Regions from separate parts of the Bradyrhizobium sp. 172 genome, predicted to be linked through region 2. Evidence: predicted binding sites of a transcription regulator. Region 2 holds the regulator's gene; each other region holds the start of a gene.
The links. Region 2 encodes PhoB, which activates phosphate uptake and scavenging genes when phosphate is short. Its sites were predicted from a motif close to TGTCATNNANCTGTCAT; they were not measured.
Positions count from the first base shown of each region.

Region 1: a site for PhoB is predicted at 1,437-1,453, ahead of IVB07_RS22085 (DUF47 domain-containing protein). Genes of this name have one in related genera too.
Region 3: a site for PhoB is predicted at 1,654-1,670, ahead of ugpB (sn-glycerol-3-phosphate ABC transporter substrate-binding protein UgpB). Genes of this name have one in related genera too.

Region 1 is NZ_CP064701.1:4,556,490-4,559,931, reverse strand. It holds gene IVB07_RS22095 (branched-chain amino acid ABC transporter permease) at 1-369, shown strand, start outside; gene IVB07_RS22090 (branched-chain amino acid ABC transporter permease) at 371-1,339, shown strand; gene IVB07_RS22085 (DUF47 domain-containing protein) at 1,498-2,142, shown strand; gene IVB07_RS22080 (inorganic phosphate transporter) at 2,158-3,165, shown strand; gene sugE (quaternary ammonium compound efflux SMR transporter SugE) at 3,158-3,442, opposite strand, start outside.
Region 2 is NZ_CP064701.1:7,669,277-7,672,718, reverse strand. It holds gene pstB (phosphate ABC transporter ATP-binding protein PstB) at 1-295, shown strand, start outside; gene phoU (phosphate signaling complex protein PhoU) at 306-1,022, shown strand; gene phoB (phosphate regulon transcriptional regulator PhoB) at 1,045-1,752, shown strand; gene IVB07_RS36365 (GcrA family cell cycle regulator) at 1,991-2,503, opposite strand; gene IVB07_RS36360 (aspartate aminotransferase family protein) at 2,959-3,442, shown strand, end outside.
Region 3 is NZ_CP064701.1:8,055,698-8,059,139, reverse strand. It holds gene ugpA (sn-glycerol-3-phosphate ABC transporter permease UgpA) at 1-235, opposite strand, end outside; gene ugpB (sn-glycerol-3-phosphate ABC transporter substrate-binding protein UgpB) at 283-1,599, opposite strand; gene IVB07_RS38060 (CaiB/BaiF CoA-transferase family protein) at 1,820-3,037, opposite strand; gene IVB07_RS38055 (organic hydroperoxide resistance protein) at 3,214-3,442, opposite strand, start outside.

The DNA of each region.
Region 1 (3,442 bases), 3.1 Mb from region 2:
GGCGCCTATTTGCGCGCCGCCACCGAAAACCCGACGCTCGTGCGCGCCTTCGGCGTCAACGTGCCGCGCATGATCACGCTGACCTACGGCCTCGGTGTCGGCCTTGCAGCACTCGCCGGCGTGCTGTCGGCGCCGATCAACCAGGTGCGGCCGTTGATGGGCGCCGACCTCATCATCGTGGTGTTCGCGGTGGTCGTGATCGGCGGCATGGGATCGATCATGGGCTCCATCATCACCGGCTTCGCGCTCGGTGTGATCGAAGGCCTGACCAAATATTTCTACCCCGAGGCCTCCAACACCGTCGTGTTCGTGCTGATGGTGCTGGTGCTCTTGGTGAAGCCAACGGGATTGACGGGAAGGGCGGCCTGATATGACAGCCTTGACGGACGACACGCTGCCGGTAACCCCGCGCGCGATCCGCGACGAGATGATCGTGTTCGTGGTGATGGCGCTGCTGCTGGCTTCGGTGCCATTCACGGGGGTCTACCCGTTCTTCGTGATGCAGGCGCTGTGCTTCGCGCTGCTCGCCTGCGCCTTCAACCTGCTGATCGGCTACGGCGGTTTACTGTCCTTCGGCCATGCGATGTTCCTGGGCACGGCCGGCTATTGCAGCGCGCATGCGCTGAAAGTATGGGCGCTGCCGCCGGAACTCGGCATCCTCGTCGGGGTCGCCGGTGCCTTCGTGCTCTCGCTCATCACGGGCTATATCTCGATCCGCCGCCAGGGCATCTATTTCTCGATGATCACGCTGGCGCTGTCGCAGCTCTTGTACTTCATCTACCTCCAGGCGCCGTTCACCCATGGCGAAGACGGTATCCAGGGCATTCCGCAGGGACGCATGTTCGGCGTCTTCGATCTGACCAAGCCCACCGTGCTCTACTACGTGGTGCTGGTCGGTTTCCTCGCCGGCTTCCTGCTGATCTTCCGCATCATCAACTCGCCGTTCGGCGAAGTCCTCAAGGCGATCCGCGAGAACGAGCCGCGCGCGATCTCGCTGGGTTACCGCACCGATCAGTACAAGTTCCTGGCTTTCGTCCTGTCGGGCACGCTGGCCGGCTTTGCCGGTGCGCTGAAAGTCTTCGTGGCGCAGAATGCCTCGCTCACCGACGTGCACTGGTCGATGTCGGGCGAAGTCGTGCTGATGACGCTGGTCGGCGGACTCGGAACCGTCTTCGGTCCCGTGGTCGGTGCCTTCGTGATCATCGCCATGCAGCAATATCTGGCGGGGTTCGGCCAATGGGTGACCGTGATCCAGGGCTCGATCTTCGTGATCTGCGTGCTCACCTTCCGCCGTGGCGTCATCGGCGAAATCGCGCATTACTTCCGGCGGTCGCTGTAAGTCGTTGATATAATAGAAGATGTGTTGACGCGCGAAAGCGGTGGATGATCCGGCTCCACGGGCGTGAGGTGGCACGCGCGTGGATCGAAAATGGTCTATGACAGTTTCATGACGGCCCGCTTGGGCCAGGCCATCATCCAACCGGTAGTCTCTCTCCCATGATGCGATTGTTTCGCGCTTTCCTGCCGAAGGAAGAACGGTTCTTCGACCTGTTCGACCGCCACGCCCAGACCGTGATCCAGGGCTCGATCGCGCTCCAGAGCATGCTCAACGGGGGCGAGGAGACGCCGGTCTATTGCCAGCGCGTCAACCAGTTCGAGAACGATGCCGACAACATCACCCGTGAGGTGCTGACCGCGGTGCGCCGCACCTTCATCACCCCGTTCGACCGCGGCGACATCAAGAACCTGATCACCTCGATGGACGACGCCATCGACCAGATGCAGCAGACCGCAAAGGCCGTGATGCTGTTCGAGGTCCGCAGCTTCGAGCCGCCGATGCGGGAGATCGGCGGGCTTCTGATCGAATGCGCCAATCTGGTCGGCCGCGCGCTGCCGCTGATGCAGAAGATCGGTCAGAACGTGGCCATGCTGACCGCGATCACGGAAGAGCTTGGCAAGCTGGAAGGCCGCGTCGACGATCTCCATGATATCGGGCTGAAGGAACTGTTCCTCAAGCATCGCGGCGGCAACGCGATGGATTTCATCGTCGGCGCAGAGATCTACGACCATCTCGAGAAAGTCGCCGACCGCTTCGACGACGTCGCGAACGAGATCAACAGCATCGTCATCGAGCAAGTTTAGGGCAGGGGCCACGCCGTGGATGTTGCGTTGGGTCTTCCCGTCCTTGTCGGATTGATCGCCGTCGCGCTGCTGTTCGACTTCCTGAACGGCCTGCACGACGCCGCCAATTCGATCGCGACCATCGTCTCGACCCGCGTGCTGCGGCCGCAATACGCGGTGTTCTGGGCCGCGTTCTTCAACTTCGTCGCCTTCATGGTGTTCGGGCTGCACGTTGCCCAGACTATCGGCACCGGCATCATCGATCCCGCGATCGTGGATGCTCAGGTGATCTTCGCCGCGCTGGTCGGCGCCATCGTCTGGAACCTGGTGACATGGGCGCTCGGCATCCCATCGTCCTCGTCTCATGCATTGATCGGCGGCTTGTTTGGTGCCGGCGTGGCCAAAGCCGGCCTTTCAGCGGCGGTCTGGAGCGGGTTGTCCAAGACGGTGATCGCCATCGTGCTGTCTCCGCTGGTCGGCTTCCTGCTCGCGATGGTGCTGGTCGCGATCGTCTCCTGGGCCTCGGTGCGCTCCACGCCCTTTGCCGTGGATCGCGCCTTCCGCATCCTGCAATTCGCCTCCGCCTCGCTCTATTCGCTCGGCCATGGTGGTAACGACGCTCAGAAGACCATGGGCATCATCGCCGTGCTGCTCTATTCGCAGGGCCAGCTCGGCGGCGAATTCTTCGTACCCTTCTGGGTGGTGCTCTCGTGCCAGGCCGCGATGGCGATGGGGACGCTGATGGGCGGCTGGCGCATCGTCCGCACCATGGGCCTGCGCATCACCAGGCTGACCCCGATGCAGGGCTTTTGCGCCGAGACCGGCGGTGCCGCGACCCTGTTCATGGCGACCTTTCTCGGTGTTCCGGTCTCGACCACCCACACCATCACCGGCGCCATCGTCGGCGTCGGCGCGGCCCGCCGCCTCTCGGCGGTGCGCTGGAACGTCGCCAGCTCGATAGTCTATGCCTGGGTGATCACGATGCCGGCCTCGGCCATCGTCGCCGCGCTGAGCTGGTGGGCGGTCAAGATCTTCGTCAGGTAACCAGCTTCAGTCCGACAATGCCGGCGACGATCAGCCCGATGCTGGCGAGGCGGAACGCGGTGGCCGGCTCGCCGAACAGGACGATGCCGAGCGTCGCGGTGCCGACCGCACCGATGCCGGTCCAGACCGCATAAGCGGTTCCAATCGGCAGCGATTTGAGAGCGAGCCCGAGCAGGATGATGCTGCCGGCCATGGCGCCGAGCGTGAGGATTGACGGAACGAGCCTGGTGAACCCCTCGGTATATTTGAGGCCGATGGCCCAGGAGATCTCCAGCAG
Region 2 (3,442 bases):
GCGCCTCTGCATCGCCCGCACCGTCGCGGTGCGGCCCGAGGTGATCCTGTTCGACGAACCCTGTTCGGCGCTCGACCCGATCTCGACCGCCAAGGTCGAGGAGCTGATCCAGGAGCTGTCCGAGGATTACACGATCGCTATCGTCACCCACAACATGCAACAGGCGGCGCGCGTCTCCGACAAGACCGCCTTCATGTATCTCGGCGAGCTGATAGAGTTCGACGACACCAGCAAGATCTTCACGTCGCCGTCAGATCGGCGCACGCAGGATTACATCACCGGCCGGTTCGGCTAGGAGACGCGACATGGGTTCTGAACATACCGCAAAGGCTTTCGACACCGACCTCCAGGAACTCACTCGCCTGGTCGCCGAGATGGGCGGCATCGCCGAGCGCATGATCGTCGAGTCCGTCGACGCGCTGATCCGCCGCGACGTCCCGCTCGGCCAGCGCGTCGTCGCCATCGACACCGAGCTCGACGCGCTGCAGAAGCGCATCGAGGAGCGTGCGGTGCTCACCATCGCCCGCCGCCAGCCGATGGCGGTCGATCTGCGCGAGATCGTCGGCGCCATGCGCGTCGCGACCGATCTCGAGCGCATCGGCGACCTCGCCAAGAACATGGGCAAGCGCGTCGCGGCGCTGGAGACGGACTTCCATCCGCTCAAGCTGTTCCGCGGCCTCGAGCACATGACCGACCTCGTGCAGCAGCAGGTCAAGTCGGTGCTGGACGCCTATGCCGCGCATGATTTGCCGGCGGCGATGGCGGTGTGGAAGGGCGACGAGGAAGTCGACGCCATCTGCACCTCGCTGTTCCGCGAACTCCTCACCTACATGATGGAGGATCCGCGCAATATCTCGTTCTGCATCCATCTGATGTTCTGCGCCAAGAACATCGAGCGGATCGGCGACCACGCCACCAATATCGCCGAGACCGTGTTCTACATGATCGAGGGCCAGGCGATCACCGACAAGCGGCCGAAGGGCGACATGACGACCTTTGCCAACACGGTACCGAACACCTGAAGACTTAAGGAGCGACGACCCGATGGGCGCACGCATTATGGTGGTTGAGGACGAGGAAGCCCTGACCGAGCTTCTCCGCTACAACCTCGAAGGCGACGGCTATGACGTCGAGACGGTGATGCGCGGCGACGACGCCGACACCCGCCTCAAGGAGCACATCCCCGATCTGATCGTGCTCGACTGGATGCTGCCGGGCCTGTCAGGCATCGAATTGTGCCGGCGGCTTCGCACCCGTCCCGAGACCAAGCAGCTCCCGATCATCATGCTCACCGCGCGCGGCGAGGAGAGCGAGCGGGTGCGGGGTCTTGCGACCGGCGCCGACGATTACATCGTCAAGCCGTTCTCGGTGCCGGAGCTGCTGGCGCGCGTGAAAGGCCTGCTGCGGCGCGCGAGCCCGGAGCGCCTCGCCACCGTCCTTGCTTTTGGCGACATCGAGCTCGACCGTGACAAGCGCCGCGTGGCGCGCTCGGGCCGGCCGATCGATCTCGGTCCGACCGAATATCGCCTGCTGGAGTTCTTCCTGGAGCATCCGGGACGGGTGTTCTCGCGCGAGCAGCTGCTCGACAGCGTCTGGGGCCGCGACATCTATATCGACGAGCGCACCGTCGACGTGCATATCGGCCGCCTGCGCAAGCTGCTCAATCTCGGCCGCGAGCAGGACCCGATCCGCACCGTCCGCGGCGCCGGCTACGCGCTGGATGATCGCTTCGCGAAGGCGGAGCAGGTGTAGGGTTGCAGGCTTGTTTGTTGGCGAGCTGTCCCTGCATTCTCAGCCGTCGTCCCGGACAAGCGAGCGAAGCGAGCGCTGATCCGGGACCCATAACCACCGAACGTGGTTTGGCGAAGACTCGGAGTGACCCCTTCCGCACGATTATTGCGTGCTCGGAGTATGGGTCCCGGCCCCCCGTGCGCAATTGCGCACTAGGCCGGGACGACACTGAAATTGTTGAACTGTCTTCGCGTGACGACTAACGGGGACCCGGCTTTACCGGTGCGCGGCGCCGATCCGACGCGGGCTGGTACGCAACGCGCGAGTGCTGGGCGCAATAGGGCAGTCCGGACAGCGCCCTTCCACCGCAGAAGAAGAAGTCCGGGCTCGAGGGATCGCCGACCGGCCAGTGGCAGGTCGCCTCGTTCAATTCCAGCAGCGACAGCCGCTGGCTCATCGGCACCACGTTGTCGTAGGTGACCGGATCCGGCTCAGCCTCGACCTCGAAGGCCTGCGCCAGCGCGGTGTTGCCGCGCGAGATCGGGCGGCTCACCCGCATCATGTGCTGCGCGGGGCGCGCCTTGCGCGGCCGCGGCGCTGCCGATGATGGGCTCTTGGCGCGGCCCGAAAGGCCGAGCCTGTGCACTTTGCCGATCACGGCATTGCGGGTCACATTGCCGAGCTCCGCCGCGATCTGGCTGGCCGAAAGTCCGGCCTCCCAGAGCTTTTTCAGCTGCTCGACGCGATCATCGGACCAGGTCAAAACCGTCATTGCACCCTTTCCCTCGCTGCGCGCCAGCCATCCTGGGGCCTCGCAGCGAATGCCTAAGCCTTCAAAAACCCGTGCCGCCAGAATCCCTTAAGGCTCGCCGGGCGCGTCTTGAACGCCCGAACGTTTACGCCGGTACATAAGGACTTAAAGATCAGAACCACTGCACGAGATGTCGTATCTGACAATCCAAACGCTACAATATGGCGTGACTCCCGCGCAAGAGTCCGCCGACTCGCTTCCACATGTTCCGTGGCCAAATCCCTCTAAATCGGCACCGCAAGACTACGGATTCAGCGTTTCGCGAGGCTTTCCGGGCGGCATTGACACCCGTTTCACCAGGCCTAAGATAGTCGCACGTGCCGCCCTCAAGAGGCGGCACGTTTCGTTTTCCGGGCCGGTCGATGGTGCGTTGCGCAATGCACGCTCACTCCGTCCGCAACATTCAAGTGACCATCATGACTAACAGCGCAGCGCCGCATTTGCTCCCCGTTTTCGCCAGGTCCGACCTTGGTTTCGAGCGTGGCGAAGGCTGCTGGCTGATCGCGACCAATGGCGAGCGCTATCTCGATTTCACCTCCGGGGTGGCGGTGAATGCGCTCGGCCATGCCCATCCGGCGCTGGTCGCGGCGTTGCAGGAGCAGGCCACCAAGCTCTGGCACATGTCGAATCTGTTCCAGAGCCCGGACGGCGAAAAGCTCGCCGCGCGCCTGTGCAATGAAAGTTTCGCGGATTTCGTGTTCTTCTGCAATTCCGGCGCCGAAGCGCTGGAATGCGTGATCAAGGTCGTGCGCCGTTATCACGCCGCAAAGGGTCATCCCGACCGCTATCGCATGATCACCTTCGAAGGCGCCTTCCATGGCCGCACGCTGGCGACGCTGGCCGCAACGGGATCGGCAAAATATCTCGAAGGTTTCGGCCCTCCGATGGAGGGCTTCGACC
Region 3 (3,442 bases), 390 kb from region 2:
ACGAGAACAAGAAGGTCCGGACGATCGCCTCGAAATAGGCTGCGTCCTTGAACAGCTCGACGTAATTCTCGAACCAGACAAAGGTGGTCGACAGACCGAACGCATCCTGGAGCAGGAAGGACTGGATCACCGCCTGCAGGGCCGGCCAATAGAAGAAAATCAGGACGATCGCGAGCTGCGGCGCAACCAGCGCGTACGGTAACAGTCTTGACTGGAAGATGGCTTGCTTTTGCATGATGCCAGCAGAGCGGCAGGCCGGGTCGCGGCCTGCCGCTCATTGCCTCACTTGACGGCGGTCTTTTCGAACTGCCGCAGCATCGTGTTGCCGCGCTCGACGGCGGCATCGAGCGCCTGCTTGGCGGTCTTCTTGCCGGCCAGCGCTTGCTCAATCTCTTCCGACCAGACGTCACGCAGCTGCACCATGTTGCCGAGGCGCAGACCGCGCGAATTCTCGGTCGGCTCCTTGTTGGTCAGCTCGAGCAGCGGGGTCTCGAGATAGGGCTGATCCTTGTAGAAGCCTTCTTCCTTCGCCTTGGCGTAGGCCGCCTTGGTGATCGGCAGGTAGCCGGAGGCCTTGTGGATGTAGACCTGGCGATCGGTGTCGGAGAGGAAGGTCAGGAATTTCGCGACGCCCTTGTATTCCTCGGCCGACTTGCCGCCCATCACCCACAGCGAAGCGCCGCCGATGATCGAGTTCTGCGGTGCGCCCTTGACGTCGGGATAATACGGCATCGGCACGGCGGTGAAGTTGAACTTGGCCTGCGCCTTGACGTTGCCGAAGAAGGCCGACGAGGTCAGGTAGATCGGGCACTCGCCCGAAGTGAAGCGGCCTTCGCCGGTGTTGGTGCGGCCGGCGTAGTCATAGGTCTTGGTCTTCTGCAGCTCGACCAGGGTTTCGAGATGCTTGACCTGAAGCGGTCCGTTGAACTCGAGCACGGTGTCGAAGCCGTCGAGGCCGTTGGCCTTGCTGGCGAGCGGCACGTTGTGCCACGCCGAGAGCTGCTCGAGATTGACCCAGGTGATCCAGGAGCCCGAGAAGCCGCAGGTGTCATGACCGGCAGCCTTCAGCTTCTTGGCGGCCTCGAACGTTTCGGGCCAGGTCTTCGGGATCTCTACGTTCGCCTTCTTCAGCTCGTCGAGGTTCACCCACATCACGGTCGAGGACGAGTTGAAAGGGAAGGACAGCATCTCGCCCTTCGACGTCGAATAATAACCGGTGATGGCGGGCAGGTAGATCTTGGGGTCGAACTTCTCGCCGGCGTCGGCCATCAGCTTGTAGACGGGCTTCACGGCGCCGGTCGCGGCCATCATGGTCGCGGTGCCGACTTCGAACACCTGCATGATGTGCGGGGCGTTGCCGGCGCGGAACGCCGCGATGCCGGCGTTCATCGTATCGGGATAGTTGCCCTTGTAGGTCGGGATCACCTTGTAGTCGCTCTGCGACGCGTTGAAGTCGGTGGCGAGCTTGACGATGACGTCGTTGTTGGCGCCGGTCATCGCGTGCCACCACTGGATTTCGGTCACGGCCAAGGCCGGCGAGGCCGATAGTCCAACCGTGAGTGCAATAGCGGCAGCCGCTCCAAAATGTCGAAGAGCCATCAAGTAAACCTCCCTTGGGCCGTCAAAAATGATCGCTTGCGCTAGCAGCGCCATATGACGTTCACATGACTGTGTAAGCGGCCGAAACGAAAGCGGCAAGCGCTGGAAAAGGGAAGCCGTCAAATAGGCGAATGCCGCGCGCGCAGCGTCCTCCGTTCGCGGTGCACAGAGCGCCCGCACCGCACTGCGGCATTGCCGTGGGATGTGGAAGGCGAGGGCGCTAGCGCTTGCGCTCGGGGCCGCAGACAGTGCCCTGCTCGACCATCGCGTCGATCTCGGACCTGGAGTAGCCGAATTCGCCCAGGACCTCGGCGGCGTGCTCGCTGAATTTCGGCGGCAGGCGCCGCAGGCTCGGCTTGCTGCGGTCGAGCCGGATCGGCGACGCCACGCCCTTGTACCAATCCTTCTCGATAATATCGCCGCGCGCGATCGTGTGCGGGTTGGTCAATGCCTGGTCGATCTTCTGCACGGGGCCGGCGGGCAGGCCCGCGGCGAGCAGGCGATTGCACAGCGGCTCGGCCTCGTGCTGGCTGAACACGGCGGCAAGCTCGGCCCGCAGCGCCTCGCGATTGCCGATGCGATCCTTGTTGCGCGCAAAGCGCGGATCGGTGCCGAGCTCGGGCTTGCCGATCTCCTTGGCGAGCTTGCGGAAGGTGCCGTCATTGCCGACGCCGATGAAGATGTCGTCGGTCTTGGTCGGGAAGATCGCATAGGGCACGAGGTTGGGATGCTCGTTGCCGGTGAGCGACGGCGGCTTGCCATGCATGAAATAATTCGCGGTGTGCGGATGCATGATGGCGAGACCGGTCTCGTACAGCGTGGTCTCCAGGAACTGGCCCTGGCCCGAGCGCTGCCGCTCCGACAGCGCCATCAAGATGCCGATCGCCGCATAGAGGCCGGTGCCGATGTCGACCAGCGGCACGCCGATCCGCATCGGTCCGCTCTCGGGCGAGCCGGTCGCCGCGATCATGCCGGTCATGGCCTGGATGATGGCGTCATAGCCGGGATTGCCGCCGCGCGGGCCGTCGGCGCCGAAGCCGCAGATCCGGCAATGCACGAGGCGCGGAAATTTCTCGCGTAACACCTCGTTGCCGATGCCCCATTTCTCCAGCGTGCCCGGCTTGAAGTTCTCGATCAGGACGTCGGCGCTCTCCAGCATCTTGAGCAGCACGGTCCGGCCGCCCTCGGAGGCGAGGTCGAGGCCGATCGAGCGCTTGTTGCGGTTGATGCCGATGAAATAGGCCGCGTCTTCCTCGTGGAAGGGAGGGCCCCAGTCGCGTACCTCGTCGCCTGCGGGCGGCTCGACCTTGATCACGTCGGCGCCATGGTCGGCGAGGATCTGGGTGCAATAGGGGCCGCCGAGCACGCGCGTCAGATCGATGACGCGCAGGCCGCTCATTGCACCCATGGCAGCTCCAGAACTGGCGGCTTCAGTCATGCCTTCGCGTCCCCTGTGTCGGTATTGATCACAGGCCTAACGAGGTTCGTCCGAGCCGGCAATGGCTTCGCGCGTAGGGCGTCATGCAGGCCGCTCGCCGCAATCCCGCGGGATGGCAAATCAAGGGAGGCGGCCGGCCCGAGGGGTATCTCGGGCCAGCCGCTTCAGCTAACCGATCAGACGACCGTCAGACGGACGTCGACATTGCCGCGCGTCGCGTTGGAATACGGGCACACCTGGTGCGCCTTCTCGACCAGCGCCTCGGCTTCCGCGCGGGCGAGGCCCGGCAGCGAGACGGCAAGGTCGATGTCGAGACCGAAGCCGCCGGCCGCGCGCGGGCCGATGCCGACGGTCGAGGTCACGGAGGCGTCGGCCGGAACCTTGGGGCCGCCCTGCGAGGACACG